3 regions of the Lysinibacillus sp. NPDC093210 genome follow, and region 2 is predicted to be linked to each of the others. Evidence: riboswitches for the same ligand, from Rfam matches in the RefSeq annotation. Region 2 holds a riboswitch; each other region holds the start of a gene.

The links. A riboswitch is a leader RNA that binds a small molecule or an ion and turns the genes downstream of it on or off. The one in region 2 is predicted to bind lysine.
Region 1: another riboswitch for lysine. It lies ahead of ACIP9C_RS19830 (cysteine hydrolase family protein); the one in region 2 lies ahead of ACIP9C_RS14665 (transporter substrate-binding domain-containing protein).
Region 3: another riboswitch for lysine. It lies ahead of ACIP9C_RS13165 (amino acid permease); the one in region 2 lies ahead of ACIP9C_RS14665 (transporter substrate-binding domain-containing protein).

The regions. Positions count from the first base shown of each region.
Region 1 covers NZ_JBIVOE010000010.1:33,686-44,668, reverse strand. The annotation lists gene ACIP9C_RS19855 (FAD-binding oxidoreductase) at 1-414, opposite strand, end outside; gene ACIP9C_RS19850 (FadR/GntR family transcriptional regulator) at 653-1,363, shown strand; gene ACIP9C_RS19845 (LuxR C-terminal-related transcriptional regulator) at 1,470-2,552, opposite strand; gene ACIP9C_RS19840 (3-hydroxyacyl-CoA dehydrogenase) at 2,716-3,609, shown strand; gene ACIP9C_RS19835 (APC family permease) at 3,770-5,113, opposite strand; gene ACIP9C_RS19830 (cysteine hydrolase family protein) at 5,126-5,842, opposite strand; lysine riboswitch at 6,006-6,190, opposite strand; gene ACIP9C_RS19825 (MFS transporter) at 6,609-7,817, opposite strand; gene ACIP9C_RS19820 (malate synthase) at 8,795-9,649, opposite strand; gene rlmD (23S rRNA (uracil(1939)-C(5))-methyltransferase RlmD) at 10,223-10,983, opposite strand, start outside.
Region 2 covers NZ_JBIVOE010000006.1:7,032-18,014, forward strand. The annotation lists gene ACIP9C_RS14615 (YkvA family protein) at 1-242, opposite strand, end outside; gene ACIP9C_RS14620 (cold-shock protein) at 448-648, opposite strand; gene ACIP9C_RS14625 (DUF1033 family protein) at 871-1,152, opposite strand; gene ACIP9C_RS14630 (methyl-accepting chemotaxis protein) at 1,280-3,007, shown strand; gene ACIP9C_RS14635 (acylphosphatase) at 3,050-3,331, shown strand; gene ACIP9C_RS14640 (5-bromo-4-chloroindolyl phosphate hydrolysis family protein) at 3,602-4,252, shown strand; gene ACIP9C_RS14645 (toxic anion resistance protein) at 4,249-5,322, shown strand; gene ACIP9C_RS14650 (DUF6501 family protein) at 5,389-5,586, opposite strand; gene ACIP9C_RS14655 (amino acid ABC transporter ATP-binding protein) at 6,016-6,747, opposite strand; gene ACIP9C_RS14660 (amino acid ABC transporter permease) at 6,762-7,487, opposite strand; gene ACIP9C_RS14665 (transporter substrate-binding domain-containing protein) at 7,813-8,664, opposite strand; lysine riboswitch at 8,784-8,969, opposite strand; gene odhB (2-oxoglutarate dehydrogenase complex dihydrolipoyllysine-residue succinyltransferase) at 9,310-10,551, opposite strand; gene ACIP9C_RS14675 (2-oxoglutarate dehydrogenase E1 component) at 10,648-10,983, opposite strand, start outside.
Region 3 covers NZ_JBIVOE010000004.1:370,830-381,812, reverse strand. The annotation lists tRNA gene ACIP9C_RS13255 (tRNA-Trp) at 1-35, shown strand, start outside; tRNA gene ACIP9C_RS13250 (tRNA-His) at 72-147, shown strand; tRNA gene ACIP9C_RS13245 (tRNA-Gln) at 158-232, shown strand; tRNA gene ACIP9C_RS13240 (tRNA-Lys) at 250-322, shown strand; tRNA gene ACIP9C_RS13235 (tRNA-Leu) at 331-412, shown strand; tRNA gene ACIP9C_RS13230 (tRNA-Gly) at 462-536, shown strand; tRNA gene ACIP9C_RS13225 (tRNA-Leu) at 542-630, shown strand; tRNA gene ACIP9C_RS13220 (tRNA-Arg) at 645-721, shown strand; tRNA gene ACIP9C_RS13215 (tRNA-Pro) at 745-821, shown strand; tRNA gene ACIP9C_RS13210 (tRNA-Ala) at 834-909, shown strand; tRNA gene ACIP9C_RS13205 (tRNA-Ser) at 925-1,017, shown strand; tRNA gene ACIP9C_RS13200 (tRNA-Phe) at 1,030-1,102, shown strand; tRNA gene ACIP9C_RS13195 (tRNA-Gly) at 1,112-1,185, shown strand; tRNA gene ACIP9C_RS13190 (tRNA-Ile) at 1,190-1,263, shown strand; tRNA gene ACIP9C_RS13185 (tRNA-Asn) at 1,276-1,352, shown strand; tRNA gene ACIP9C_RS13180 (tRNA-Glu) at 1,354-1,425, shown strand; gene ACIP9C_RS13175 (nitric oxide synthase oxygenase) at 1,646-2,692, shown strand; gene ACIP9C_RS13170 (CynX/NimT family MFS transporter) at 2,733-3,938, opposite strand; lysine riboswitch at 4,117-4,292, shown strand; gene ACIP9C_RS13165 (amino acid permease) at 4,376-5,839, shown strand; gene ACIP9C_RS13160 (response regulator transcription factor) at 6,085-6,777, shown strand; gene ACIP9C_RS13155 (sensor histidine kinase) at 6,782-7,723, shown strand; gene ACIP9C_RS13150 (ABC transporter ATP-binding protein) at 7,859-8,782, shown strand; gene ACIP9C_RS13145 (ABC transporter permease) at 8,775-9,464, shown strand; gene ACIP9C_RS13140 (purine-cytosine permease family protein) at 9,545-10,924, opposite strand; gene ACIP9C_RS13135 (class II histone deacetylase) at 10,977-10,983, opposite strand, start outside.

The DNA.
Region 1 (10,983 bases), on a different contig from region 2:
ATCTGCTCCAGGATCGACAGAGAAAAACAATCCGTATTTTTTCAATTCTTTATTCAACTGCGAACGCGTTACCCCTGGTTGTACTTTTACGAGAAAGTCCTTCTCCCTAACTTCTAAAATTTTGTTCATGTTGGAAAAATCAATCGTTATCCCGTGGTCGTAAGGAATAACATGCCCTTCTAGGCTTGTTCCTCGACCAAATGGCACTATTGGAACTTTGTATTGGTTTGCTATGTTTATTGTCCTACTCACTTCTTCCGTCGTTGTCGGAAACACAACAATATCCGGTAAACTAACTCTATGATAGGATTCATCACTACTATGTTGTTCTAAAATCGTTTGATTGATTGTTACTTGGCTTTCAGAAAGAGCACCTCTTAGAGCAATCACCAATTCTTCATTTGTTGCAATCATTTTTTTCTCCCCTTTGTACTCTCATTCCTTCACAGTACTTGTTTATGTTTTTTTGCTATTTGAATACTAGATGTCATACCAATTCACATAATAACGAAATTGGTCCAACCATTATTATTATACTTAATATTCTGAAAATATCAATAATTATTAATTTTCTTTAATTGATAACAATGAAGTATTTCTGTATGATTAAAGCGTTTATAATACTAGGTAATTGAGGGGAAGGACATAGGTAATGCTGCAACCAAGAAAAAAAGCCTATCAAGTAATTGTTGATCAGATAAATGAATTTTTTTTAAATGGGGAATTACAACCTGGAGAAAAACTCCCGACAGAAAGAGAATTAGCGAGTCGGTTTAATGTAAGTCGAACATCGGTTAGGGAGGCACTTCGGAAGCTTGAAATAAAAGGAATTATTGAAATTAAACAAGGCAGTGGCAGCTTTGTTAAAACACAGGAAAGCCATTCATTAGGAGAAGAGCTTTCTTCTACAATCTTAAAAACTGAAAAAAAATTAATATATGAAATGTTAGAGCTACGCCAGACACTTGAAGTAGAATGTGCTTTTTTAGCTTCACAACGTGCCACTTCAGAAGACTTAGAACGAATTGGTCATGCATTAGAAATGATGGATCAAGTTAAAAATGATGTGGAACTAGGCATACAAGCTGATCTCAGTTTCCATATTAATATTGTTCTCGCCTCACATAACTCAATCTTCTCGCAATTGTTTCAAACCCTTAGCGAACATATGCAAGATACAATCCGAGTTACCCGAACACAACGCTTGAGAGATGTAGAACGTACGCAAGAGACTATTGATGAACATAAAGAAATTTACTTGGCAATCGCAGCTGGCGAAGCAAATCAAGCTAAACAACTTATGGAAAAGCATATTAAGCAAATAAGAAGAGAATTAACAGAGTCACTTTTTAATCATATTTGAGAGCTAATCAAATAAAGTGCCCTACTCTCTATAGATTTACTTCTTTTTAAAACTAAAAAAACGAATCCCATCTCTTAAGATTCGTCTTTTCATTCAAAAATTTAATTTATTCTAAAACAGCCATTCGAAAAGCCGTCGCAATTATTTGTGTACGGTTTTTTGCATTAAATACAGTTAGTAGCTTTTGAATATAGTCACGAATTGTGTACTCACTGACAACGAGAAGCTCTGCCATTTCTTTATTACTGAATCCTTCCGCTAATAAAAATAAAACCGCCAAGTCTTTATCTGTTAACTTTAAGTCATGCAGTAGCCGTTGTGTACTGCGTGTCCTTGAAAAGTAACAGCCTATTAAGTTCCCCACTTCTTCAAGTAATTGCATTTCTTCTTCATTATATGAAAAGGGCGTTCCACATTGGTCAAATGTTAACCAACCAAATAATTGTCCATTTTGCTGAATTGGAATAAAAATAATCGTAGATACATTCAATAATTCAATTGCAATAGGATTTATATATGGCGCTGGTTGTTCTAAATAAAGAGGTTTTTTAATAGCGAATACGGGCTCATCCTCCAGCTTGCCTTTTAGCATTTGTACTTTGTGTAGCTCAGAACCGTATACACCTGAAAATTCATTAAGCCATGGATTATAGCTATGAAATGTGACACGTTGATAGCCGAAGTTTTCCTGTGCTTTCGATAAAATGGTTGGCATATGATCTACACCATCTAATTGAATGAGCAATTTGCTAAAGCGCTGTAACTTTAGCAAACTTTCACGACTTATTTCAACCTTTATTGGAGATTGTAATACTTTACTGTTTATAAGGCGTAATACATCTAGTACTTTTTCGTGATACTTTAACATTTCATCTGTATACGGATGCTTAATTTGTACAAGGACATCTTTTGTTGCGTAATAAGACAATGAAGGAAATGTTGTTAGTAATTTTTCTGGTAAAAGTCGACTATGCATAGTAGCCCAGTTAATTAGCTCCTCCCGTTGAATCGTTTTATTTTTTAACTGACCATTTAAAAACGTCAACCAAGAGCGGTACCAATAACCAATTTGAATAATTTCCTGCTCACTTAACTCTTTTCTTGATTGCAAATGCTTATTCCACGCATATGCAATATCTTGATGGTGCATTTTATGAAACAATACATATTGAAAGTTTATTTTAGTCATAGTACACCTACATTTACATGTTTGTTTTGAATGAATATACCCCCAATTACAGGTATCTTTGCATTTACTCTATCATTTACACTCTAAAAGTAACAACTTAATTTTGTTATTTAGTTCAACTATTTATATAAGGGTATTCTAATCAAGAAATGAGGTACTAAATATGGAGTTTAAAAAAATATTAGTCGCAGGTAGCGGAGTATTAGGAAGTCAAATTGCTTTTCAAACTGCGTTTTTTGGATATGAAGTAAATGTATATGACATTAATGATAATGCCATTACTACAGCGCAACAGCGCATAGAATCGTTATCAAACACATACGGAGATTATTTTAATGATACTGCACGTGCAGCTAAAGCGTTAGAAGGCTTATCGTTTTTCACAGATTTAGCGCAGGCAGTATCTGAGGTAGATTTAGTTATCGAAGCAGTACCGGAGCGTATTGAAATTAAACAATCATTTTATGAGCAACTAGCGAAAGTAGCACCAGCAAAAACGGTTTTTGCATCTAATTCTTCCACTCTGTTACCTAGTCAATTTGCACAATTTACAGGACGACCTGAGAAGTTTTTAGCATTACACTTTGCAAATACAATTTGGAAAAACAATACAGCCGAAGTGATGGGTCATGAAGGAACTGATCCACAGTACACTGAACAAGTAGTTGAATTTGCACGTACTATCGGCATGATTCCATTCCATTTAAAGAAGGAACAACCAGGCTATATTTTAAATACACTGTCTGTCCCCTTTTTAAGTGCTGGTATGGGGCTTTGGGCAAATGAAATTGCAGACCCACATACAATTGATAAAAACTGGATGATTTCAACTGGTTCACCATTAGGTCCTTTCGGGTTTCTAGATATAGTTGGCATGGAAACACCATATAACTTAAATGTGATGAAGGCAGATATTGATCCAATTGCCAAAATCATAGCAGAAAAAATTAAAGCAGAATATATCGATTTAGGGAAAATGGGTGTGTCTTCAGGGGAAGGTTTTTATAAATATCCTAATCCAGCCTATTTAGATAAAGACTTTCTCAAAAAAAATTAATTTGGGGCAAAAGAGAAAAAGTGTTAGATTGACTACATCAATCTAACACTTTTTTTGCATCACCGTTGATGTCCGCTACGGCAGTGCTTTCCGCGGGCACACTGTAAGTCACAACTCTCGCTAACCGAGGTATGCTATTGACTGAAAGCTTTTCGGTATTTTATAATTCCGAAAAAGTTGGTGGTTTCTTTTTGAAACCTTTCGTCGTAATGAAAGCATAGATAAAACCGATTGCAAGCCACAAAAAGCCTATCTTCAATGTCATGGGTGATAAATTAATGAATAAGTAGAAACAAATTCCGAACCCTAACCCTGGAATTAATAAGTATCGAATTATTTTCTTTTCTTTTTTACGGAAGAAGTAATATACGATTACTGACAAGTTAACAAACATAAATCCTGTCAGGCCTCCAAAGTTCATTAACTCTGCTACGAAATTTGCTGATAAAAACAGCGCTCCTAAAACACTAATTGCACACATCAATAAAATATTGTATATCGGCGTTTGATATTTTGGATGTAAATGTGTGAAAAACTTTTTCGAAAGTACCTCATCACGTCCCATACTAAACATTAATCGAGATGCACTTGCTTGCCCTGTTAAACCAGCTGTCACTGTCGATACAATAATCGCAACCGTATAAAGCGTTGCAAGAACTGCACCTCCTGCTTTTTCCGCTATATCAAATAATGCCGTATCAGCTGAGCTAAAGTTTGTAACATCCGGCCAAACGAGCTGAGCTACATAAGCTTGTCCAATAAAAATAAGTCCTCCGATTAAACAAGCTAAAATAGCTGCCTTCCAAATATCATCTTTTGGATTGACTGCCTCTTCAGAAAGAGTTGTAATCGAATCGAACCCTAAAAACGAGAAGCAAGCCATTGCTGCACCAGAAATAATTGCTGACATAACGAATTTTTCATCGTTGAAGAACGGCAAAACAGTAAAGAGCGACGTACCACTTTCCCCACCGACAACTGACTTCACACAAAAAATCACAAAAATAACGACTACAACTCCCATAAAAATAACGAGGATTTGATTTGTTTTTGCTGCGATACCAATTCCTAAAATATTTACAGTAGTTATAATACCTGCAATTAGTAACACCCATACCCAATACGGAACAGATGGTATTAATGCATTCGCATATGAAGCACCTACCATAAATACAATGAGTGGCACTAAAACATAATCCATAAACATCGCCCACCCAGCAAAAAATCCTAAATGTGGATTGATGGCACGTTGCGTATATGTATAAGTTGACCCTCCATTTGGAAAAACAGCAGCCATTCGACCGTAACTATAGGCAGAAAACATCATTGCAACCATTGCAATCAAATAGGCTAATGGCAACATCCCACCTGTAGACTCTGCTGCAAAGCCATAAATATAAGCTGGCGCAATCGGTGTCATAAAAGCAATGCCGTAAATGACTAAATCTTTTAATGTTAAAACACGCTTTAACTGTGGTGTATGATCATTGGGTGTTTGACTCATAGTCTATTCCTCTCACACATTCACTGGGTTACGTTTTGATAATTCTTCCGTTACTAAATCAATTACTTCATCTGTGCTCATTACTTGGCAATAAATTTGATTCATAATCATTATTTCAGCATCATGAAGCTGTTGCGTTGCAGCTGCACATGCATCTTCAACTAAAATAACTTCAAATCCTGCGTCAGCTAAGCTTCGAACTGTTGAAGCAACACATTGGTCAGTTACAACCCCTGTACAAACTACTGTTTCAATGCCCATATTGCGCAGTAAAAATTCATAATTCGTTCCACTTAATACGCTATCTGTCGTTTTATTTACAACAATCTCGTCATCAAGAGGCTTTAATTCATCCACCATCTCCGCTCCTGGATCACCGATTGGCAATAAAATATTGTTCCATCCTGGACGGCGTTGTACAGGAGAACGGTCTCGTCCATCTTTATGATGGCAAGCAATGCGACCAAATGTTACTTCTAATTTATTAGTACGGAAAAAATCTAAAAGCTTTCTATTGTTCGGAATCGTTAAATTGTCGATACGATTAAAGAAGTATTCCCACTGTTCAAACATTCCCTTTTCTTTTGCAACCTGCGCGTCTAAACCGTCTCGGCTAATAAACTGGTGTTGCATGTCTACGATTAGTAATGCTGTTTTATCAGGGTCCACGTTTATTTTTTGACCGTCAGTCGGTAAAAATTCATAATATAATGTTGATGTATTATCCATAATAATTCCTCCAAAATACCTCTAATTCCAAATTGTTTAGACAAATAAAAAAAAACAGACTCCTTTGTGCAAAAGAATCTGTCTAACACAAAAATGACCTACTCATTTTTAAAGCTAGAAACTAAAAATGAATCGACCATTTAAAATTCCCACTGTTTGTCTAAACAGAGATAGCACAACTTCATAAACAAGTATGTTTACGAAGACAGTCCTGTAACTATTCGTTACAGACCCAGCATATGATGGCGAGAACTCATCACATACTTCGGCGACACTTCCTTCTACCTAACATCTTCATCTTCTCGGACTCCATTAGGTACTGTTAATTGTCGCGCCTCTACCTCACTATCGAAAAAGTGAGGTTTATTTAATTGTTTGAAATAATTATATTATTGCGTTTTTTCTATGTCAACTTTAAATTTACTATATTTTATAAGATTTGCAGCACACTTCTTCAAAAAAATAACATAATAAATACTTTTATACAATAATTATTTGCAATAAATATAATAATATACCACAAATTGTATAATAGCTTAATTATCCACATTCTAATAATTCGATTTACAATATAATTTATAAAGTTGGTACTTCTTCTTTCAGCATGACATGAGAAACTTCGAAGCAATTCCTTGTTTATAAAGCATCGGACTTAGCCAGTGAGAACAGATTGCTTCCTCAGGAATGTAGTAATCTCTGAATATAAAAAAACCACCAATTAAAACGCTAATGCATTTCAAATGGTGGATAAATAAACTTACGTTGTTTAAATAGTTTCGCTTACATTTCCTCTATTATCTTTTTTAAGCATTAGCATGACAATAAAGGATATACAATATAAACCTGCTAAGTAGAGCATCGCAACTTTCATATCATAACTTTGTAGAATATAGCCGACAAGGATTGGTGAAAAACCACCTATAGCTCGACCAAAGTTAAAAATTGTATTTGTTGCCGTACTTCGAATTTGAACGGGATATAGACTGCCAATCAACGCTCCATATCCGGCAAACATACCATTTGAAAAGAATCCGACAATTGCACCACCTATTAGGACACCAACGCTACCCGTAGCATAAGAGTATGCAAACACAGCACATGCTGAGGCAATAAGGAAGACGCCAAAGGCACGCTTTGCGCCAAAACGATCTAGGAATAGTCCAAAGGTTAACATACCAATAATCATGCCAACGGCTGTACTAATTGTCCAGATGGCAGAGCTTGAAACAGATAAACCTTGGGACTGTTGCAACATTGATGGTAACCAAATCATTAATCCGTTATAACCCGCAATTTGAACAGTTGCCATTATGATTAAAGAGATTGTTGTAATCGCTGTTCGAGGCGTTTCAAACAATTGTACCAGCTTACCCTTTTCATCTTTCTTACTAGCCTTTTTATTTTTCTGAGCAGCGAGCCACTCAGGTGATTCATCTAAATTTTTCCTTACGATAAAGGCAAAGATAACAGGTATTACACCAACAAAGAATAATGCTCTCCATCCTAATGTAGGAAGAATGATGGCACTTAGTAATGCTGCTAAAATAACACCATATTGAGCACCTACACTGACATATGAAGATGCACGCCCTTGTTTATTTTTCGGCCAAGCTTCTGCAACAAGTGCCATACCAATACCATATTCTCCTCCGGCACCTATTCCTGCGATAAATCTAAATAGGTACACTTGTTCAATGCTAGTGGCTAATCCTGTTAAAGCCGTCCCAATTGCAAACAAGATGACGGTATAGGTAAAGACTTTTACCCTTCCATACTTATCTGCTAAAACTCCGAAAACAATTCCTCCTAATAGCATCCCTACATTCGTTATAGAAGAAATAAGTCCTCCAGTTGCTAAATCAATGTTAAATTCTGCAATAATCATTGTCATCGCAAAAGAGATAAACATGATGTCCATGCCTTCTAATGTTAAACCAGCTACCGATGCGACCACGGTTTTTTTTCGATAATCCATTCTACTCTCCTCCAGTATGTTCTAGATGAAATAAATCTCTTTTATTTACGAATGAATGGATGTATCTATATAAATATAACGTTTCCATTCTCCTTTTAAGCCTCACTGGACTTCCTTTAAAAGAGGTACGTTAGTTGTGTAATCACAGCTAAAATGCAAAATAAATGCCCTTCCGTCAGAACAGACAAAAGGGCATGAATAAACAAAGATATTACTAACATAATAGCTTAAAGTATCATATAGCCCTTTTCAGCCTCTCTGGACCGTATTAAAGGTAAATTATTTCAAAAGATATCTTAGCAAAATTATTTATATTTTTATACAAGAAAATTTTGGTAATAAATTAATTAAGCCCGTTCTAGTAATGCTTTCAACTCATAAAATAAATTTCAATAGTTGCTCTCAAAAAAACACTAGTCAAGATATGCGGAGATTGTTTTATCAATACTTCCAACGAATTTTACTTATATATGGAAATTGCTCCACTCAACCAAAAATACTTCATTCATTAATCGGGTAATCGGGCGGTTTACTTGTACTCACGAAGATAAACTCCATATTAAAAGGCAACAAACGCAAGGTTAGTTGTCTTTTTTAAAATTAAATGTTAGGCGTTGGTCAGCTAATTCTAGCGCTTCACAATGTGCGAAGTGTATGCGGCAACACAGGGGTGTTGTTGGGTTTAGTTTTATAGGCTCGACTCCAAATTAGTGGAATCGAGCCAATTTTCTTCATCATATTCGGTTTTTGCTTATTCTATTAAAGTCCCATTTCGTTAGCTCAATAAATTCAACAAAAAATATCTTTATTCATTTTTTAATACAAAAAGAACGAATCCCATTAATAAGAATTCGTTCTTGATAAATAATTATATGAACTCCCACGTTGATTAGCAAACAGAGCCAGGCACTGTTCGGCATTAGTATTAGATAGGAGAATATGTCAGTGTCCTGTCATTTTTATCTTTGGGCTAAAGTCTAAATACGCATTAATGCGCCATTAGGCTTTGGTAAATCGTGATCTGTTATTTGATTCATTTTACAAAAATGTTTAAAAAATCGTTGTGCTAGCTCTTTTTCTGTTGGTTCACTCTTCAACGAAACTATATCAAGTAAAATTTGAGCCATCCATAAATTATCAAAATAACGGTATTTGCCTGTATTCCATGTCATTTTGTCAGGGGATTTTTTATCTGTATAATATTTCCACAAAAGTAGCTGATTCGATTCCTGTTCTGTAAGTTGGAGTCTGTATTTTGAATGGGCAGGAATATTTCCATCTTCACACAGCTTACCGATATAATCTTCATTCACCATATAGACACCTAATATACGTCTGTCTTTTTCAGGCATGCCGGAATCTAATGCTGTTAACAGGACAGCACTATTTTGGTGCATGCGAATAGGTTTGTTTGGCTTCCCTTTGTTATTACCACTTTTTATTGCGCCTGAAAAAACCTTCCACTCTGAAACAGAACTATTTTGTTCTTCTATGTCACACCTAAATACCATTTGTGATTCAGGATGGAGTTTATGATGTTTCATAAGTTTTTCGTGTTCTAATCGAAGTTTCTGGTTTTTTCGTTGTAGTTTTTTTTCTTCTTCCTTCTTCCATTCTTCCTCCTTTCGTTCTATTTCCTTTTTTTGTATTATTTTTTCAATTAAATGAGCATCACTTTTATCATGTAGTTTTAGGTACTTTCCAAATACATCAGGGAAAACAAACATTTTATTTTCCGAGGCAAAATGTATTTCAATAATAGACTCATTATGTTTAACTATACTACCCATGCCAAAACGCTTATGTGTAACTTTTTTATTGATTAGATTCATTATTCTAATCCTCCTTTTGGAATAAAAACGCGGTTACTATTAGATAGTAAATTAATTAGTTAATTCAACAACACATTATCTTAAAAGCTCAAATAACTGTTTTAATTTTTTCCTTTTTACTTAATAAAGGATATAAAAAAAACGTATCCAAATTCTATCTGCAAAAAAGGTCAGTGGAATTCGAAATACGATTTGAAAAAAACAACTATAAGACTATTATAACATTTTTTTAAAAAATCACAAATTTATTATTGACACCAAGTTTTATTATGATGTAAAATTAAAAATTATTCTCTAAATCCTCATGAAATAATTTTCAAATAAGAACCTTATAAAAAGGCTCGAAACCTCTGGAAATCCTCTATAAAAAACTGTTTTCCGTTGATAAGCATAGGATATCCTCATGAAATAAATCAATGATATTCTTCAATTAAGCTCCAAATAAAAAGACCCCAATTTAGCAAAAGTTATTTGCAAAATCAGGATCTGTAAGGAAATTTTTTACTTTTCAAATTATATAGTAAAGCTTATAAATTATCCGAATTGTTAAGGAATTGTATGTGTACCCCATTATTAAGATAACTCCAACCACGCAACCGCTTCACAATGTGTGGAGTGTGGGAACATATCGACTGGTTGGATTTCCTGTGTTTTGTATCCGCCATCTTCTAAAATGCGAAGGTCACGTGCGAGTGTAGCAGGGTTACATGATACATAAACAACCCGTTTTGGACGTTGTTCTAAAATTGTTTGTAAAAGTGCTTCATCGCATCCTTTACGTGGTGGGTCTACAACAAGGACATCTGCTTCTTTACCTTCCTTATACCAGCGTGGAATCACTTCCTCTGCAGGGCCTGCCTCGAAGTACGTATTGGTAAAGCCGTTAAGCTCTGCATTGCGTTTTGCATCTTCTATTGCTTGTGGTACGATTTCGACACCCATAACAGCCTTCGCTTTTTGAGCTAGGAATAAAGAAATTGTACCGATGCCACAATAGGCATCAATGACACGTTCATGACCTTGTAAATCAGCATAGTCTAGCGCTTGCTTGTATAGCACTTCCGTTTGCTGAGGATTTACTTGGTAGAACGAGCGTGCTGAAATTTCAAAGCGCACATCACCGATCGTATCAATGATTACATCATTGCCCCAAAGGTTGATCGTTTCATCACCAAAAATAACGTTTGTTTTATCGCTATTGATGTTTTGCATTATGGATGTAACGTTTGGCAATAGTTTTAATATGCTCGCTACAGCCGCTTCTTTTTGCGGGAATTTTTTCTTTTTCGTAACGAGTACGACCATAATCTCACCTGTTGCACGTGCCGTACGGA
Region 2 (10,983 bases):
TCCATTGGGAAAATAAAATACGCGATTGTAGCGCCAATTAATGACTTACTTTTCGAATCGATAGCAGGATCTGCTACTATCTTAATTAATAAATGAAAAATATCAGGAACGAACAATAAATAATCAGCATATTTGTGCTTCATCCCCGCCTTTGACACAAGAAATTGTTCCAATTTTTTTCGCAATTTTTGATAAAAATCTTTTTGTTCCTGCTCATTAGGAATGCTTCGGTAGTCCTCCATTAATCTTCCTCCTCCTGCTCTCTTTACCTATTACCCAAAAAACAAAAAATTAATCGTAACTGTAGGTAAAAAGGAGTTGTTATAGTGTAAGTCAATAGTAAAATACCAGCATTTGCTATGTGACATTTGCCGAAATGTATAGAAAAAAGCACCCTATAAACATAGGGTGCTTTTTTTTAACGAAAGTAATTTTAATTACTGAGAATTAAAGTTTAGTTACGTTAGCAGCTTGTGGTCCGCGGTTGCCATCTACAACTTCGAATTCCACTTTTTGACCTTCGTCAAGTGTTTTGAAACCTTCGCCTTGGATAGCTGAGAAGTGTACGAATACGTCGTTTTCGCCTTCAACTTCGATGAATCCAAAACCTTTTTCTGAGTTAAACCATTTTACTGTACCTTGTTTCATGTGAAAAAACCTCCAAAAAAATAAAAGTGAACAATATGTAATTTCTTCAACGAATTAAAAAAATTCACATATTACAAAGAGTACCGAACTAACGCGATCACTTTTTGTAATATGTGAATCCATGTTTCCGGTGAAGCAATTAAATTGTTAAGTTAAGTATACCACCATTCATAATTTTGTCAAATAAAGAAAATTGTTTTTTTAATTAATTTGAAAATTATTTTAAATATGCTCTTCAAATACCATTATGCCATGATATACTTGTGCATCATCATCACAGGCCTCGCAGTAAAAGCTTTCATCTTCAGACCAAAATGCCCAATATCCACCCTCTTTACTCGCCTCATGTTCGTATGCTGATCGGAAATGATTTAATTTCCGTTGTAATGCTTGCTCAAATTGTTCTTTTGTTTCAAACGTTTCTTTCGTTTGAATAAAAGCTTCCCAGCCTTCAAATTTCCACCAAGGCTCATAATCAGCTTTCATGTAAAGTATTATATACATATTTGCCACATTCCTTGCTGTAATAAGATATTCTAATTTTAGCAAACGCTCCTGAAATGTCTATTAAAACACCCTGCAATATGCTATTATTACCTTATTATTCATTATTTATTATGGAGGTTTTTTTATGTTTTCAAGTATTCGACCTAAGGCCGAACTAAATGAATTATTAAAGCGTGGAACAAATTTAAGTGCAACAGGCCGATTCAATAAAACATTAGCTTTTAATTACTTTAATTCACAAGATGAAGAAAATTTAAAAGCACTCTTTTATAAATTGAAAGATATTACGCCTTCTATGAATGCAATATTTAAAAATTATTTAAGTGAGATTTCTCCCACCTCCCAACAAACGATTAGCGAAGAAAATATAAATCAATATTTAACTCAATTTTTTTTAGCTACTCGTGATGATGAATATGTAGATGAAACAGTAAAGTTTTTTAATTTGTTTCGAAAAAACCAATATGAACCTGGTAAATTAATCGTTGTTTTCAATCAATTTGCCTTTTATATTACGACATATATTTTACATAACTTTGGTTTAAAACCAAACAAAGCTTTTGAGTATATGAAATCTTTCCAATCAGCCGTCAATGTGGATCAAGAATTGCTCGTAGAAGTATTAACAGAGCGAATTGTTGAAAACGTTGTCTCTGAAATTTCTTCACTAATGGATGTCAATGCGAAAATTATGTACATGAAAGATTTAGTATATAGCTTAGACAAGCAAAATGAAGAAATCCAATCATCTACAGCTGCCACTGAGGAAATTGCCGCTTCGATCAATGAAGTAGCCCGAATGTCTTCTCATATATCAGAGAAAACAACGGAATCAGTTGACCATGCCGTTAAAGGGAAAAACGCGATAGAACATGCTTTATCAGAAATTTTCAAAACAGAAGAAACATTTACAACGATCGTTGACTCGTTTACTGAATTACAAAAACGTGTAAATGATATTGAACACGTTGTAACTTTGATAAACCAAATTGCGGATCAAACAAATTTACTAGCACTGAATGCTTCGATTGAAGCTGCTCGTGCGGGTGAACATGGGAAAGGATTCGCAGTTGTTGCACAAGAAGTACGTAAGCTGGCTGAAGGCACCGTTACTGCTCTTAGTGAGGTTTCTACAAATGTTCACCATCTAAAAAGTTATTCCAATGATGTATCGCATTCCATTACAGAAACGACATCTATTATTAAAGAAGCAACAATTGAGGCAAAGGAATCGTTACCTTTGTTAAATGCCATCGTTGCCGCAATTGAAGGCATTAATCTTGATGTGACGAATACCGCTGCGATTTCGCAGGAGCAAGCTGCCGCAATTGATGAAGTATCTGCCAGAATGATTGAAATTTCTAACCTTCAAGATGATATTCGCAGCTATAGTTCTAATACATCAAGCGATATTCACTTATTAGGAAAAGAGATTAACCGTTTCCGTAATGACATTATTTCAAATAATAATGTCCAGCTTTCTTCAATTGCCCTATTACAACTTTCTAAAGCAGATCATATTTTATGGAAATGGCGTATTTATAATATGTTCCTTGGTTTAGAAGAAGTACAGCCAAGTGATGTATCTTCACATACGGAATGTCGTCTAGGTAAATGGTATACTGCTTCCCGTACTGTTGAACGCTTTGGTCATTTACAGGATTATCGTGATTTAGATGAATTTCACTCACGAGTACACCAATCTGCCAAACTGGCTGCAGAAGCCTTTAAAGCTGGTAATATTAAAAAAGCAGAGGACCATTTGAAAGAGGTGGATGAAGCCTCTGAGCGAGTTCTATTCTTTATTAATAACTTAATTACTTATTTGGAAAAAGAACGTGTTATGCAGTAAGTTGGAGGGATTATCCCTCTACTACTTTTGGGAGGTTTTAGCGTGAACAAGAGAGCGCTGATTAAATTTTTTGGAGATATTTACGGGACAGGCTATCGCTTTTTTATTAAACAAAAAGCAATTGAGCTTGGTTTAAAAGGTTATTGCAAGTTAAATGCACAAGACCAAATTGAAGTAGAAGTAGAAGGCTCAAAAAAAGCAATTGACGAATTTCTATTATTTGTTCAAAAGGGTGTTAGCCCTCAGGCAGACTCTAACTCATTTACTTTAGAACTTTACGACGATTTAAAAGGTTATGTACGTATGGAGTCGGACATTGTTTAAGTCTGGCTTCTTTTTTTCTACTTCCCTTTAAACGCAAGAAAAACTTAAGTTTAACGGACTATTGGTAATGGTCTTTTTATAAATCGAACATACTATAAAGGTTATAAGTACACCATTAGGCAAGTTTAGGGCTTTTGCGCAGGTGTATTCATTGAGAAACTTAGCAAACAGCAGTAAAATTAATGAAAGCACTATTATTATTAGTGAAACTTTATGTCGATTATTACGTATTAAAAGATAGACATACTGAAAAGCAAGGAGGAAGAAACTATGCTCAGTATAGGACAGTTTTTCTCTAGACATACCGCTAGCCTTTTAATTTCACTATCAACTGTTTCTATCACAGCGTTTGCAGCAAATCCAGGATACTTCCTTGGTGGTTTATTGTTCGCTGGAACCTATGCAACGAGTACAACGTTGCTAAAACATAATCAAAAAAGAAAAGTTATGCACATAGCTGGTATTTCGAAGGATGAGTACAAACATATAGAATTACAGCTTTCAACGGCAAACAAGCATATTCAAACATTAAGTCAAAACTATTTACGCGTACGTTCAGTTTCTGCTTTTAAACAATTACTTGAAATGACTCGTATTTCAAAAAATATCGTTAAAATTGTAAAAACTGATCCGCAAAAGTTTTACAATGTGGAGCCGTTTTTTTATGCGCACCTCCCTTCTGCAGTTGAATTGACTGATAAGTATACAATGCTATCAAAGCAACCTGTCAAAGATAAAGAAATCCAAGTAACATTATCAAAAACGCGCGAAACGTTATCGGATTTAAATTCTACATTTCAAATTGACTTGAAAGATGCTCTTTCAAATGATATTGATCATCTTCAAATGGAAATTGAATTTGCAAACCGTTCCAATTTAAGAAGAAAAGAACAACTGGAATGGCGAGGCGATGAAAAATGACAGCAAACAGAGATTCTATCCTTCCATTAGAATCGTTACCAGGAATCTCACCTCTTGTACAAACCTATTTAGAATCGTCAAATCAAGAGGCAATGACTACCTATGAAACGCTATCACCTCTTGCTCAAAGCCGTGCACTTTTATATGCAAGTCAAATTGACCTAACTAATTTTGAATCAGTGTTAACTTTAGGCCAAGACTCTCAACGCGCCGTCTCTCAATTTGCAGATCGCATGCTTGCACAAGTGAAGGATAAGGATGTCACAAAAATCGGACAGATGCTCGATTCATTAATGCAAACGTTAGACCGTGTAGACCCTGCTGCATTAGAGCCTAAAAAACCTTCCTTCTTTAAAAAAATGTTCGGTAAAACAGAACCAACTGTTAAACAAACCCTTACTGAGTTTGAACGAATTAGTATTCAAGTAGAACGAATAGGCGTCCAACTCGAACGTGCACAGCTACAGCTAATAAGAGACGTTGAATTGCTAGAGCAATTGTACACACATAATCGAGGTTTTTTTGAAGAGTTAGCAACTGCCATTGCGGCTGGACAGATGAAAAAATACCAGGCTATTGAGGTAGAGCTACCTTCAAAAGTCAGCATCGTACAAACGACTAAACAGCCACTCGCTATTCAACAGCTCAATGATTTCACGGCACAACTTGAGCGTCTTGATCAACGTATATATGATTTACAAGTATCCCAACAGGTTGCATTGCAAACAGCACCTCAAATACGCATGATTCAACAAGCAAATCAAACACTTGCTGAGAAAATCGAGTTTTCAATTGTCACACTTATTCCTCTTTGGAAAAATCAGTTAGCTATGATGCTTTCGATGAATATGGATCATCATTATGCACAGCTAGAAGAACGACTAGCACGCACAAATGAACGATTTACAAGCTCATCTTTTGAACAACAGGTATCGAAATTTAAAGAAACACAACATGAGCTTAAAATGGCCATTCAAGATGTTTTTGCTTTACATACAGCTACCGAAAAGGAAAAACAACATCTGCAACAGGATGTAGCTGGCATGAAACAATCAAAAACGATGGAATAATATTATGGGGCGCTAAATTATATAAAGGGGTGTCTCAGCAATTATGTGAGACACCCCTTTATATAATTATGCAAAATACTCTTTATAGTAACCACCAATATTACCAGTGTTGTCAATAATGAAAACGAACTCTTCTGTTTCATTTTTCACTTCATATTCTTTCCCAACTGTTAATACGTTTGATACTAAATATTTTGATGCGTTCGTATGTTTGCAAGTAACTGTACGAAGTGTTGGTGCATCTTTCCATTTTAAATGTAACATAAATTCTCTACCTCTCTTTACTAGCCATTAGCTAACATCTATTGTTTATTTTATACGATTTTGGCTCTTTTGTGGAGAAAAAACTATAGAAGTCTATATTTTGTCCTTAATAACGAATTGTTTGCTTATTTCATACTATAAAATTTATACTCGAGGTGTTGTTATGAGTTTCGGTGGAGTTCCACAATGGTTTTTTATCATCGCTGTCGCATTTGCCATTTGCTTCATTTTATATGCTGAATGGAATTCTAGAAAATAAGTATAAAGTCTACCGCTTTTGATTTCTGCTGAGGGCAGGCCCTGTCGCGGGCACATAAGCCGCAGCCCTCGCTTGCGCGCGTTCCAGCAGGAGTCACCGCCCTCCACTACAATCCATGTAGACAACGGTAGTTAACATGAATAAAGACAGAATACAAACGAACGCAGAAATTACTTCAGCGTTCGTTTTAAAAACTCTTTTGTACGTTCGTGTTCAGGGTCTACTAGCACCTTTGAAGGAGGCCCCTCCTCAACAATTACACCTTTATCCATAAACACAACACGATCTGCAACTTCCTTTGCAAACTCCATTTCATGTGTAACAATCAGCATCGTATTTCCGGCATCTGCTAACTCACGCATTACTTTCAAAACTTCCCCAACCATTTCTGGATCTAGCGCGGATGTTGGCTCATCGAAAAGCATTACATCTGGGTTCATAGATAATGCACGAGCAATGGCCACACGTTGCTTTTGACCACCAGAAAGTTGACGAGGTTTTGCATTCACATATTGATCCATCCCGACGATTTTAAGATACTTTAAAGCTGTTTTTTCAGCTTCTTCTTTGGAACGCTTTAACACTTTTACTTGTCCAACTGTACAATTTTTAAGCACATTGTGATTGTTAAACAAATTAAACTGTTGGAAAACCATTCCTAAATGAGTACGATAAGCTTGAATGTTATGCTTTGCGTGTAAAATATTTTCCCCTTTATAAATAATTTCCCCACCATTTGGTGTTTCAAGTAAATTAATGCAACGAAGGAGTGTTGATTTGCCGGATCCTGATGAACCGATTAGACATACAACCTCTCCCTTTTCTACTTTAAAATTCACATCTTTTAATACTTGGTTACGACCAAATGATTTACTTAAATGTTCTATTTGAATGATTGCCATTTGTTCGTTCCCCCCTAGTCAATTTCTTTCAGTTCTTTTTGATAAGCATCCGGACCGTCAAGACGTTTTTCTACATATAGTAAAATTCTCGAAGCCGTAAATGTCATAATGAAGTAAAGCACACATGCTACAAAGAAAGATTCGAAATAACGGAAGTTATTACCCGAAATCGATTTTGTTTGGAAGAATAATTCCGTTACACCAATTACACTTAAAACGGCCGTATCTTTAATATTCATAATTAATTGGTTTCCTGTTGCTGGTAAGATGTTGCGTGCAACTTGCGGTAATACAACATGCATCATAATTTGCACATGCCCCATGCCAATCGCAGAAGCAGCCTCGTATTGACCTTTATCGATAGAGACAATCCCACCACGTACGATTTCAGCCATATAAGCACCAGTATTCAGTGAAACGACTAAAATACCCGCAGTAATGAAGTGCATATCGATGCCAAAAGCAATATCTAGTCCGTAAAATACTACCATTGCCTGTACAATCATTGGTGTACCACGGAAAAATTCAACATAGCATGTCAGTATAAAATTAATACATTTTAATAAAAAACGTTTTATACTTTTTTTACGAACTGGAATGGTATGCATAATCCCAATAAAAAATCCGATGAATGCACCAATAATTGTACTGATTGTTGAAATGAGTAACGTATAATACGCACCTCGTAAAAACATTTGCCAGTTGTTTTCTATAATAGAAATGATCCATTCTAAACTCATGATGTTCCTCCTAACAACGTGTTGTTGCATTATATCAATTATGCCTTTAGTGAAATCATCTCTTCATTTGAATTAATTTGCTTTATTCAAAATATGTGACACACTTCTTAGACATGACTTTATTCAGCATGACTTCCTCTCTGAACAAACTAAATGTGATAAAGGTTGTCCCAGTCGCTTTTAGCAAAATGTCACGACTTTAATTTAGTAAAAATCAACTTCTCTTTTCATATGTTGTAGGTGATTTTTCACTTGGTAAGAACAGCATACTTGAAACTGCCAGTATGCTGTTTTTTCGTGAAGGACAACCCTATCTCTTTTTGCATTACTGAGCTGCAGGTTGTTGAAGAATAGCTTCTTCCATAATTTTTTGGCGATCATCTTCTGAAATACCTTTTAAAATTTCATTGATTTTATCTAGACTAGCATCACCTTTACGTAAACCAACTGCAATTGAAGTATTTGAAATATCTGTATCAAATCCTTCTTCAAAAGAAACAAATGTGAATTTGTCATTAGCTGCTGCTGCCGAAATACCTTCTGGACGTTCAGCTACATAGCCATCAATTTTGCCAGCTTCTAGCGCTACACGCATTGCAGAGAAGTTTTCCATTGCTGTTTGCTTTTCTACACCTTTAATTTGATCGATAACATTATAGTTAGATGTATTTAGCTGAGATGTAACTTTTGCACCTGAGAAATCTTGAATTGATTTTGCATTTTCATACTTGCTACCTTTTTTAATAACCATTACAAAATCAGAAGTATAGTAGTTTTCAGTAAAATCAATTGTTTGTTTACGTTCTTCTGTTGGAGACATCCCTGCTACAATCGCATCGATTTTTTTTGACTGAAGCGCAGGTACTAAACCATCCCACTCCATTTTTACAACTACTAATTTTTTACCTAAACCTTCAGCGATTTTTTTCGCCATTTGTACATCATAACCGCCTGCATACTCTGCATTATCAGCAATTTTTACAGCTCCATTTGCATCATCTTGCTGAGTCCAGTTAAATGGTGGATAACCTGCTTCCATCCCAATGCGGAATTCCCCACCAGTTTCTTCCTTTGAACCATCACCTGTTGTCTTTTCATCCTTGTCACCAGTACCGCAAGCCGCTAACACGATTGCTGTCATTGCCGCTAACATAAATAACAACCATTTTCTTTTCATCTAAAACTCCCCTTTTCTGTAAAAAAAATAAAGCAACTGTACAAAAAAAGACCTAAGTTTTGAACTTAGGTCTTACCTTTTATTGACAGTTGCCCAAATCCTCACTATAATTTCCATGTTTCCGAGATAGCACAACCTAGTAAACTGGAATTAAATTTACTAGGACAGTCCTGCACTTATTCACTGCAGACCCAGCATAAAAGTACGAGCTCCTTTTATACTTCGGCGATATTTCCTTCTCCATTACGTCTTCGCTTGCTTATACTCAGCAATGGACTAATAAATACCGCGCCTCTACCTCACAAAAAACAAAAGTGAGGTTTGTTTATTTAATTGTTATATAGATATTACTATAAAGCTAGCATATTCGTCAAGATAGTTTTATCATTTTTCTGACTAATAACAAAATTAGCCTGTAATCCTTTTTAAATCCATAAATTAAGTAGAATAACATTAAATATGTTTGCCATCATTTCACAAATTTTTATTATAAAAATCAAGATTTATAAACCATAAGAATCGATTTTTCAGTCAAACAAAGGTCATTTAGACCATCCAGCACCATTATAGCGGAAAACAATTTAATATGAAAAAAACCCTGCAAAACAGTTAAGTTTGCAGGGTTTAAACACTTAAATTATCGAATTAAGAATTTAATAATAAATCTTCTGGATTTTCAAGTAACTCTTTAACAGTTTTAAGGAAGCCTACAGAATCTTTACCATCGATAATACGGTGGTCGTAAGATAATGCTAAGTACATCATAGGACGAATTTCAACTTCGCCATTTACTTCAACTGGGCGTTTTTTAATTGAGTGCATTCCTAAAATAGCAGCTTGTGTACCGTTCATAATAGGTGTTGACATTAATGAACCGAATACACCGCCATTTGTAATTGTGAATGAACCACCTTGTAGATCAGCTAAACCTAATTTTTTATCGCGTGCTTTTTTAGCTAAGTCTGCAATCGAATCTTCAATTTCAGCAAAGTTTTTGCGGTCAGCATCTCGTACAACTGGTACTACTAAACCTTCTTCAGTTGATACAGCTACACCAATATCAAAGAAGTTGTTTAAGTGAATTTCATCGCCAACGATTTGAGCATTCACATAAGGGTATTTTTTAAGTGCAGCTACAACTGCTTTTGTGAAGAATGACATGAAACCAAGTTTAGAGCCAGTAGACTCAAAGAATTGATCTTTTTTACGAGAACGTAATGCCATAACGTTTGTCATATCTACTTCATTGAAAGTTGTAAGCATAGCAGTCGATTGCTTTACTTCTAATAAACGTTTAGCAATTGTTTGACGGCGACGGCTCATTTTTTCAACTGTAACACGTGACTCGTCAACAGCTACTACTGCTTTTGGTGCTGCTGGTGTTGCTTGAGGTGCTGCTACAGGTGCTGTACCGTGAGCTGCAACGTCTTGTACACGTACGCGACCTTGTGGATCAACTGGAGATACAGCTGCAAGATCAATACCTTTTTCACGAGCAAGTTTACGTGCAGCAGGAGATGCAATTACACGCTCGCCTGAAGTTTCCTCTACAACAGGTGCTGCTGGTGTTGGAGCTGCTACCGCTTGAGGAGCCGCTGGTGTTGGAGCTTCCGCAACTGGTGCTGCTGCTGCTGGTGCAGGTGCCGCCCCTTCGCCCGCTTCTACAACAGCGATTACTTGACCTACAAGAACAGTATCGCCTTCTTCAGCTAAAATTTGTGTTAACACCCCAGCTTCTTCAGAAATGATTTCAGCATTTACTTTATCTGTTTCAAGCTCAACGATGAATTCGCCTTTTTCTACGCGGTCTCCCACTTTTTTAACCCACTGTGCAATACTACCTTCTGTAATCGATTCTGCTAATTCAGGGACTTTAATTTCAGCCACTTTCATTTCCTCCTTTGATTAATGTGCATGCGTATCATGCACATAAAGGGCTACCGCCTTAGGCATGTAGCCCAGCTTCCAGTAATAATGATATATTTAGTTTACTTTTACCGTTTCAGCAACTGCTTCTTCAATTAGAGCTGATTGAGCTGCTTTATGAGAATCCGCATCACCTTCAGAAGTTGAGCTCATTGCAGGACGACCTACATAACGAAGCTTTTTACCTTCAGATAATTCATGTAATGTTTCCAATGCGTAATTCCAAGTACCTTGGTTTTTAGGTTCTTCTTGTACCCATACGATTTCTTTAGCGTTAGGATACTTAGCAATAATATCAGCAACTTGCGCTGTTGGGAATGGGTAAAGTTGCTCTACACGAACAATGTGTAAGTGATCGAAGCCTTCTCCATCTTTCACGCGGTCTGCTAAGTC
Region 3 (10,983 bases), on a different contig from region 2:
CTTTGGTGTGGGTTCGATTCCTACTGCCCCTGCCAATTTTTTTAGGTTAAGCTACTGTTATATTTAATATGGCGGTTGTGGCGAAGTGGTTAACGCATCGGATTGTGGTTCCGACATTCGTGGGTTCGATTCCCATCAGTCGCCCCATATAAACTATTGGGGTATAGCCAAGCGGTAAGGCAACGGATTTTGATTCCGTCATGCCCTGGTTCGAATCCAGGTACCCCAGCCATTTTTTATTCATAATATGAGCCATTAGCTCAGTTGGTAGAGCATCTGACTTTTAATCAGAGGGTCGAAGGTTCGAGTCCTTCATGGCTCATCATATTTGCGGGTGTGGCGGAATTGGCAGACGCACTAGACTTAGGATCTAGCGCCGCAAGGCGTGGGGGTTCGACTCCCTTCACCCGCATCATTTATTTTAATTACATAATTGCCAGGATAAATAATCTTATGCACATGCGGAAGTAGTTCAGTGGTAGAACACCACCTTGCCAAGGTGGGGGTCGCGAGTTCGAACCTCGTCTTCCGCTCCAAATGTGCCGGGGTGGCGGAACTGGCAGACGCACAGGACTTAAAATCCTGCGGTAGGTGACTACCGTGCCGGTTCGATTCCGGCCCTCGGCACCATTTTTTAATATTAAGCGCCCGTAGCTCAATTGGATAGAGCGTCTGACTACGGATCAGAAGGTTGTGGGTTCGACTCCTGCCGGGCGCGCCATAAAAAGATAAGATAGACAGTAACGGAATGTAGCTCAGCTTGGTAGAGCACTTGGTTTGGGACCAAGGGGTCGTAGGTTCGAATCCTGTCATTCCGACCATCTTTTAAAATTGGGGCCTTAGCTCAGCTGGGAGAGCGCCTGCCTTGCACGCAGGAGGTCAGCGGTTCGATCCCGCTAGGCTCCACCATATTTATTTGTTTCCGGAGGTATACCCAAGTCTGGCTGAAGGGATCGGTCTTGAAAACCGACAGGCGGGTAACACCGCGCGGGGGTTCGAATCCCTCTACCTCCTCCATTTTGTTTTTCCGGGTCAGTAGCTCAGTTGGTAGAGCATTAGATTGAAGCTCTAAGTGTCGGCGGTTCGATTCCGTCCTGACCCATCTTTTTTTGCGGGTGTAGTTTAATGGTAAAACCTCAGCCTTCCAAGCTGATGTCGTGAGTTCGATTCTCATCACCCGCTCCAAAGAGGGCCTATAGCTCAGCTGGTTAGAGCGCACGCCTGATAAGCGTGAGGTCGATGGTTCGAGTCCATTTAGGCCCATTATAAAATTATTCCGAAGTAGCTCAGTTGGTAGTAGCACCTGACTGTTAATCAGGTTGTCGCAGGTTCGAGTCCTGCCTTCGGAGCCATGGCCCCTTGGTCAAGCGGTTAAGACACCGCCCTTTCACGGCGGTAACACGGGTTCGAATCCCGTAGGGGTCATCTAGTAAAGCATGTAGCATATTGTTGCTACATGCTTTTTCTTTGTAATTTTTCAAATTATTTACTTAGTTATTATAAAATTTGGTAGAAGAATTTTCGACTGTCGGTTTAAATTTGAACAAAGTATTTCATATATAAAAGATGTATGTTTTCTGATGGATTTTTTCGTGGTGAATTTATTTCTATTCATCTAATATGAGGTTAGATGGAGGAAAACGACATGAAACTACAAGAGATACAACGTTTTTTAACACTTTATCAAATGGAACAAAATGAGTCTGCACAATGGCTAACAAATAGATTACAGCAAGTTGAACAAGAGGGAATATATATTCCTTCAACAGAGGAACTTACTTTTGGCGCACGAGTAGCCTGGCGTAATAGTAATAAATGTATCGGAAGATTATTTTGGCACTCACTGCATGTTGAGGATGCACGCGATGTTTTAGATGAGCAAGGTATATTTGAGAAGTTGCTACATCATATTCGATATGCGACAAATGATGGTAAAATCCGTCCAACGATAACCGTATTTGCATCTGGAAGAGTAAAGATTTGGAATCATCAGCTCATACGTTATGCAGGCTATGAGACAGAAGCAGGCATCGTTGGTGATCCACATTCTGTGCCATTTACAAAAGTATGCGAATCACTAGGTTGGCAGGGTGAAGGAACGGCATTTGATGTACTACCACTCGTTATACAGGTGGATAATCGTAAACCGCAATTATTTACAATTCCACGTGAAGATGTATTGGAAGTTGCCATTCGCCATCCTGAGCATCCACAGGTGGAGAAACTAGCGTTGAAATGGTATGCGGTGCCGATTATTTCAAGCATGCGCTTTCAAATGGCAGGTATTGATTTTCAGGCGGCACCTTTTAATGGCTGGTATATGGGGACAGAAATTGGGGCACGTAATTTAGCGGATCATGATCGTTATGATATGTTACCGAAGATCGCTGAAATTTTTGGTCTCGATACAACAAAGCAGGCATCGCTTTGGCGTGATCGTGCATTAGTTGAATTAAATATTGCTGTACTCCATTCCTTTAAAGAAGATGGTGTAAGTATAGTCGATCATCATACTGCTGCACAGCAATTTAAGCTATTTGAAGAAGCTGAGCAGAAGGCAGGCCGTGACTTAACAGGCAACTGGACTTGGTTGATTCCGCCATTATCTCCTGCAACGACACATATTTTTCATAAGCCTTATGTCAATGTATATAATACACCCAATTATTTTTATCAGAAACCCCCTTACTAAATGTAAAGAGGCAGCTCATAGTATAATGAGCTGCCTTTTATTAATTTATAAATTCATTTCTAGAAGCTCTAAATGAGCAGAAGAATAGTAATGCCGCAACGACAACAAATAGCCAGCCAGCAGTATCCCAGCCGCCAAATAAATCATGTAAGTAACCAAATAAAATAGGACCTACTGCGGCTAATAAATAGCCTAATGATTGTGCAAATCCAGATAAATCTGCTGCCTCAAATGCCGTACGTGTACGAAGTGTAAAGAACATCATTGCAAGTGAAAATGATGCGCCACCTGCTAAGCCTAGCAATATCATCCACAATACAGCAAGACTAGTCCATTCCATGACAAGGCCAGTAAAGCCGATGAAATAGAATGCAGTAAACATTAAAACGAGAGGTCGCTGTGACGTCATTTTACTAGCAATAATTGGTACAGCTAAAGCCATAGGTACTTGTGAAATTTGCATGATGGAAAACATCCAACCTGCACGATCTGCGGCTATTCCTTGTGCAATATAGATTTCAGGAATCCAAGCTGCGGTTGTATAAAATAATAATGATTGTAAACCCATCGCGCCAGTGACTGCCCAAGTAACTGGTGATTTCCATAATGGTATACGTGCTTTCGTAGTGGCTACAGTTGGTTCAGGCTTATTAAATTTTAATTGTGGAATCCAAATCAGAATAGTCACTACGACAAGAGCTAGAGCGATTGCAAGTGCACCTTGCCAGCCAAGAGATGCATTAGCTATGGGATAACTAATACCAGCGCCAATTCCAGCTGTTAAGTTCATGGACATTGTGAAAAATGCCATCAGTAATCCAACATGATAAGGGAATTTCATTTTAAGTAGCCCTGGAATAAGGACGTTACCAAATGAAATAGCTACACCTATTATCATTGTACCAAATACGAGTAATCCAGTTGATCCTAGTGAGCGCAGCACAATTCCTAGTGCTAATAAAATCGTTGATATAAATAAAGTTAATTCAAGACCCAGTTTTCTTGCTATTACTGGGGCAATAGGTGACACTAGCGCGAATGCAAGCAATGGAATAGTTGTTAGAAAGCCTGCAAGTACGTTAGATATACCGAGATCCTCACGAATGAAGGAAATAATTGGGCCTACCACCGTTAATGGCATACGTAATGTCGAAGCAAGAAAAATTACACCGATGACTAATAAGAGAGTTGTGCCCTTCCAGTTAATCTTTCTGCTAGGAAAAGTAGATTCCTCGTTAGTTGTCAAAATAAGTACCTCCCTAATAGAACAATTATAATTCGAACCACTATAACACTTTAACACAATAATAAAAATAGTAGAATATTCATAAAATACAGAACATTAATCGTTTTATTGAAATGTCTTAGGTCGTATGTTAAACTAAGACACATCATAAATTTAATAATTATATGCCTCATGTTTGTATTGAGGTAGAGGTCGCGGTATTTATAAGTAAGCTAATGGAGATGACAAGCATTGAAGATGTTAGCTGAAAGGAAATATTGCCGAAGTGTGAGGGGACTTGAAAACCTCATGCTGGGGCTGTCTCCGAAAGGAACAGAACTGTCACGTTGGACAACGTGTTGTGCTATCATTTTTAAGAAACAGAGGATTTACTTAGCCATCACAACGTTCATGTGATGGCATTTTTTTGCCTCTTAGAAAAGGAAGGAAGCTTTAACGTGAGTGAGATAAAAACTAATCAGCTCGGTCATAAAGCACCAGAGTTGAAAAAAGAATTAAAAAGCCGCCATATAACAATGATTTCGTTAGGCGGTACTATCGGAACTGGGCTATTTCTAGCAAGTGGTGGAGCTATAGCGCAGGCTGGACCAGGTGGTGCACTTCTTGCTTATGCACTAATCGGCATTATGGTGTACTTCTTAATGACGAGCTTAGGTGAAATGGCAGCTTATATGCCGTCATCAGGTTCATTTAGTACGTATGCAACAAAATTTGTAGATCCAGCGCTTGGCTTTGCACTTGGCTGGAACTACTGGTATAACTGGGCGATTACAATAGCCGCTGAAATTGCAGCAGTTTCTCTTATAATGAAGTACTGGTTCCCAGACAGCTCTTCGGCACTATGGACAGTCATATTTATTGCCATTGTACTTACATTCAATTTACTATCTGTAAAAAGCTATGGTGAAAGTGAATATTGGTTTGCAATGATAAAAGTTGCGACTGTTATTGTCTTCATTATTGTCAGCCTATTGATGATTTTTGGTATTTTAGGTGGGCAAGCTCCTGTAGGCTTTACGAATTTCTTTATAAGTGATGGACCCTTCCACGGTGGCTTCCTTGCTACATTCGGAATATTTCTAGCAGCAGGCTTCTCGTTCCAAGGGACAGAGCTATTAGGGATAACGGCTGGGGAAACTGATGATCCTGGTAAAAATATCCCGAAGGCTGTTAAGTCCGTCTTCTGGCGTATTATTTTATTTTACATTTTAGCCATTGCAGCAATAGGGATGTTAATTCCATTTACAGATGCTCGTTTATTATCTGAAGATATTGCTGTTTCACCATTCACATTAGTGTTTGACCGCTTAGGAATTGCCTTTGCTGCTTCATTAATGAATGCCATTATTTTAACGGCGATGTTATCTGCAGGTAATTCTGGATTATATGCATCATCACGTATGTTATGGCAATTAGCAGTAGATGGACATGCACCTAAGATTTTCGCTAAGCTAAGCCGTCGCGGAATTCCAATTTACGCATTACTGTTGACATTAGCAGTAGGTTGCTTAGCATTTTTAGCATCTTTCTTTGGTGATGGCGTTGTCTACATGTGGCTTTTAAACGCATCTGGGATGTCCGGCTTTATTGCATGGCTTGGTATTGCCTTTAGTCATTACCGCTTCCGTAGAGCTTTTGAAGCCCAAGGCATAGACCCAAAATTACTACCATATAAAGCAAAGCTATATCCATTCGGGCCACTCTTTGCATTTACAGTGTGTATGGTTGTTGTAATTGGTCAAAACTATACAGCTTTCACAGGCAATTCAATTGACTGGTATGGTGTCCTTGTTTCATATATCGGTATACCACTGTTTATCGCCTTGTGGTTGGGCTACAAAATAAAACATAAAACAAAAATGATTCCACTGCAAAAGTGTGATTTAAAAGTAGAAAAATAGAAATAAAAGCTGTCCTATTAGTTATAGGGCAGCTTTTATTTATTTGGCGTTAATTTCCGTTGCGTGCGGCCCAGGAGTCTGATTAGCTTGGTAAATTGTTTGAGAATTGTTTGAGTGCCTGGCACTTTTAAAGGCATTTTTTAAAAAAACATATGGTAAGCTATACAGATACAGGATAAAAATATAAAAATATGATGGCAAATGGTAATTAAAGATAATGCTTTATGGAAAAGAGGTGCCTAAACATGCAAAAACGTATATTACTAGTTGAAGACGATGAAACTATCCGAGAAATGGTCGACAAGTTTTTAACAATGGAGGGCTTTGCTGTTACATCCGTTACAAATGGTGAAGAAGCAGTGCAAATTTGTTTAAGTAAAACGTTTGATTTAGTTATTTTGGATATTATGATGCCTAAACTAGATGGATTAGAAGTGTTAAAAATAATTCGAGAAAAAGAAGCGATACCTATTATTATGATGTCAGCAAAAGACAGTGATGTTGATAAAGCATTAGGTCTTGGTTTAGGAGCGGATGATTATATTGCAAAGCCATTTTCAATGTTGGAATTTTCAGCGCGTGTGAAGGCTGCAATACGAAGGGCCACACAATATTCTAGCCCGATGGAGGAAACGAAGGGGACATTGACAATTGGTAACTTGGTAATTGATGTCGTTAATTTCTCAGTTGAAAAAGAACAACAACAGGTGAAACTAACTTCAAAGGAATTTGCTATTTTAAAGCTATTTATCACAAATCGGAATCGCGTATTTACTAAACAGCAAATCTATCAACTCATTTGGAATGATCAATATTATGGTGATGAAAATATTATTAATGTGCATATTAGAAGATTGCGAGAAAAAATTGAAGATGACCCTTCCAACCCTCAGTATATTAAAACACTTTGGGGAATTGGCTATAAATTAGAGGGCTAGGCGTATGATACTATTTTTATCTACCATTATTCTTTTTCTCTTAGCAATCATTCTTTTTCAGTTGAAAAGAAAACGAGAGCAAAACGATACAATCAGATACATGCACACAAAACTACAAGCTATTATGAATGAAAACGAACAAACAAACGAGAAAATTTTAGTTGCTACATCGGATCAAGAACTACAGCAAATGCTTACTACTATAAATGCATTACTGAATGATACGCACAAAATATTAGCCAAACATCGAAAAACAGAAAGTTCAATGAAAAAGATGCTTGCCAATATTTCGCATGATCTAAAAACGCCGTTAACAGTTGTGCTAGGCTATACAGAAATGTTGCAGCTACAACAATCGCTAAAAGATACAGAACACAATCGCTTACTTTCAGGAATCCATTTAAAAACGGAGGAAGTACTGAAGCTTATTCATACATTTTTTGATTTGGCAAAAATTGAAGCGGGCGATACAGAATACCCAATAACAAAAGTAAACATAAGTGAAATATGCCGAAAAAATATTTTGTCATTTTACGATATGGTGATGTCGATGGGCCTTCATATTGACATTAACATACCTGAAACACCGATGTATGCTCTAGGCAACGAAGAGGCGTTAGATAGAGTATTGAACAATTTAATTGCCAATGCGATTGCTTATGGGGCTGAAGGTCGTGTAATTGGGCTAACAGTAAGAAATAACGCTACCGATGTTTATATTGATGTCTGGGATTGTGGGAAAGGTATTGAGGAATACCATATAGACAGCGTATTTGAAAGGATGTATACGCTTGAAGACTCAAGAAATAAATCATTTCAAGGTAGTGGGCTAGGTCTAACGATAACAAAACGACTTGTAGAAATAATGAATGGTACAATCCAACTGAAAAGCATCCCTTATGAAAAGACGGTTTTTACGATTTCCTTAAAAAGAATGCTGTACTAATCTAGCCCTGCCTGTAGAGCTAAAAATGCTCTAGAGGCTTTTCTTCTTCTCTTAAGGAATTTGTAAGAATCAAGTAATAAAATAGAGAGTTTTACTTCTTATAATAAAGGAAGCCACATATGAGGGAGAGGTTAAATGGCGTATATTGTAAAAACAAATCAGCTTACAAAAGTCTACGATGGAAACGAAGTGGTTTCCACAGTCAATATGCATGTTAAGAGAGGAGAGATATATGGTTTTTTGGGTCCAAATGGAGCAGGGAAAACAACGATTATGAAAATGTTAACTAATCTGGCCAAACCGACAAGTGGGGATATTGAAATCTTCGGTGAAAAATTAACGGATCGGTCGTACGAAGTGCTAAAAAGAATGGGTACAATTATTGAATATCCCATTTTCTATGAAAAGTTAACAGCACAAGAAAACCTCGAATTACATTGCGAATATATGGGTTATTACGATAAAAACGAAATCGGCCATGTTCTTGATTTAGTAAAGCTAACCAATGTGGATGGTAAAAAAGTAAAGGATTTTTCGTTAGGGATGAAACAACGTTTAGGTATTGCCCGTGCGATAATGACTAAACCAGAGTTGCTAATTTTAGATGAACCTATAAATGGTCTTGATCCAGTTGGTATAAGAGAGTTAAGAGAATTATTCAAGATGTTAAGTAAAGAATATGGCATTACTATTATAGTTTCCAGTCATATTTTAGCTGAGATTGAGCAAATGGCGGATACAATTGGGGTCATTAATAATGGCAGATTAATCGATGAAGTTTCGATGGAGCATGTAAGGCATAGTCAAACAGATTTTATTGAGCTAATTGTCAGTGAGGGGAAAAAGGCAGCCTTTATATTAGATAGTCAATTACGCATCACCAATTTTAAATGCATTGATGAGCGCTGTATTCGAATATACGATATGTCCATTTCACAAAAATTACTATCTAAAACGTTAATAGAACATGATATTGAAATTGAAGAGATTAGTAGGAAAACAAGTTCTTTAGAGGATTATTTCTTGAAATTAATCAATGGAGGTGAAATCCATGCTTAATTTAATGCGTTTAGAAATGAAAAAAAACCATTTAGGCTCGTATGTGACAGCTGCTATTATCGCCAATGTCGTTATATTAGGTTTTATGTTTATGATTTTAGTTATCTCAAAAATTGAAGGTGACGCTGGTTTAGAAAACTATCCTATCGCTTTGACTGTCATTGATTCTTTTGTAAGATGTGTATTTATTATTTTTGCGGCTACACTAATTGCAAAACTTATTATTGGCGAATATAAAAATAAAACAATAATAACTGCATTTATGTATCCTATAAATAGAAAAAAACTAATCGCAGCAAAGCTTGCTATTGTTATATTATTTACATTTAGCGCTATTATCCTTTCAAATATTTTTATTACAGTAATTTTCCTTATTATTAGCGAGAACTTTCAATTAATCCCAGATACATTGACTAATGCAATGATTATGCAACGCATTCCTTCCGTATTAATGAATGCTGTAGCGGCATCCAGTATGGCCCTTATTCCATTGTATTTTGGTATGAAAAAATACTCTGTGCCAACAACAATACTATCATCTCTTTTAATCGTGATGGTCGTTTCCTCAAATACGGGCACATTTTCATTGAATGATATTATCGTAATTCCGATAACATTAGCAATTATAGGTATAGTTATTGCCTATTTAGCAATTCGCAACATCGAAAAGGTGGATGTTTAATAACATAAGTAAAGCCCCTGTGTGAAAATACCATACAGGGGCTTTAAAAAGGCCTGGGGAAGCCTGACGAACCTTATTTATTAATTATTCTCAGGTACATTAGACGTTGCATAGACCTCTACAGAAAGCTTAGCAGGTGCCGTTAATTTAGCAAAGCTAATATACAATAGGAAAGAAACTGCACCACCAACAATCCAAGCAATATCCAATCCATCAAGCATTTTTGCAATAGGACCTACATATAACTCCGTATTAATAAATGGAATTTGAATAAAGATGGTTAACAAGTAAATAATCATTGTTGGTATATTAATTTTCCCGAAAATGCCATCCTTTTTGTTGAACTCATCGGGAGGATAATGTACTCTCTTTAAAATATAAAAATCAGTTAATGTAATCATACTCCACGGAATGATAAAGAATAATATAAATCCTAAGTATAATTGGAAATTAGCCATAAAATTGCTAGAGCTCCAAGTTGCAATAAGCGCAATAATGACACCAATTGCAATGGAAGTAATTGTGCGCAGTCTAGCAGAAGTCTTAAACGTTAAAAAGTTACTCGCAATTGATAAAATAATAATACCTGCTCCATAAATATTTAAGGAGTTAATAACGAGGACACCAAGAGATAACAGTAATGCAATGATGAAACCTAATGAGCCCATATCTTTAATTTGTGCCATTACATTACCATTCACAACCATAGTGGCAATGGCAGCACCTAAAACCATCAACCAAACTGAACTTGCAAAGCTTCCAAGATAACTATAAGTAAATACTTTTTTTGATTGTGATGGATGGATAAATCTGGAATGGTCAGATACATACGGACCATACGTAATTTGCCATGTAACACAAATGGAAGTCATTAATAAAAACTGGCTGAAAGAAAAATTACCTGCATTTAAAAGATCCATGGAAACATTCGCTAAAATCATAAGAGATAAAATTATAAATACCACTGTAAAGCCAATTGTATAGATTTTCATTGACTTTTGAAGTAAGCCTTGTCCAAAAATAGCTAGAAGCACCATTGGAATAAGACTTACGATAACCGTTACATTCATATTAAGGCCGAGTGTTTCTTGCATGCCTTGTCCGACTAACACGGTATTTGTTGCGCCGTAGCCCAGATACATGATAAGAATGATTAACATAGGCAAGATAGCCCCGAAGTAGCCGAATTGTGCTCTACTTTGTACTACTTGTGGTAGACCTGCTTTAGGACCAGTAGCAGAATGGAGTGCCATAATCGCAGCTCCAATGCCATGTCCTAATAGGATAGCAACAAGTGACCACCAAAAATTTAACCCTAATACGATAGCTAGAGATCCTGTTACAAGTGTTGTAGAAACTGTACTTGCGGCAAACCATGTGAAAAATAGCTCTTTAGCAGTACCATTACGCTGTTCTAAAGGAATATGTTCATAACTAATTTCCTCGATAGAATTGCTCATAGATACCCTCCCTCTTATTAATTATTTTCAATATATTTATAGTGTTTTAAATTTAAACA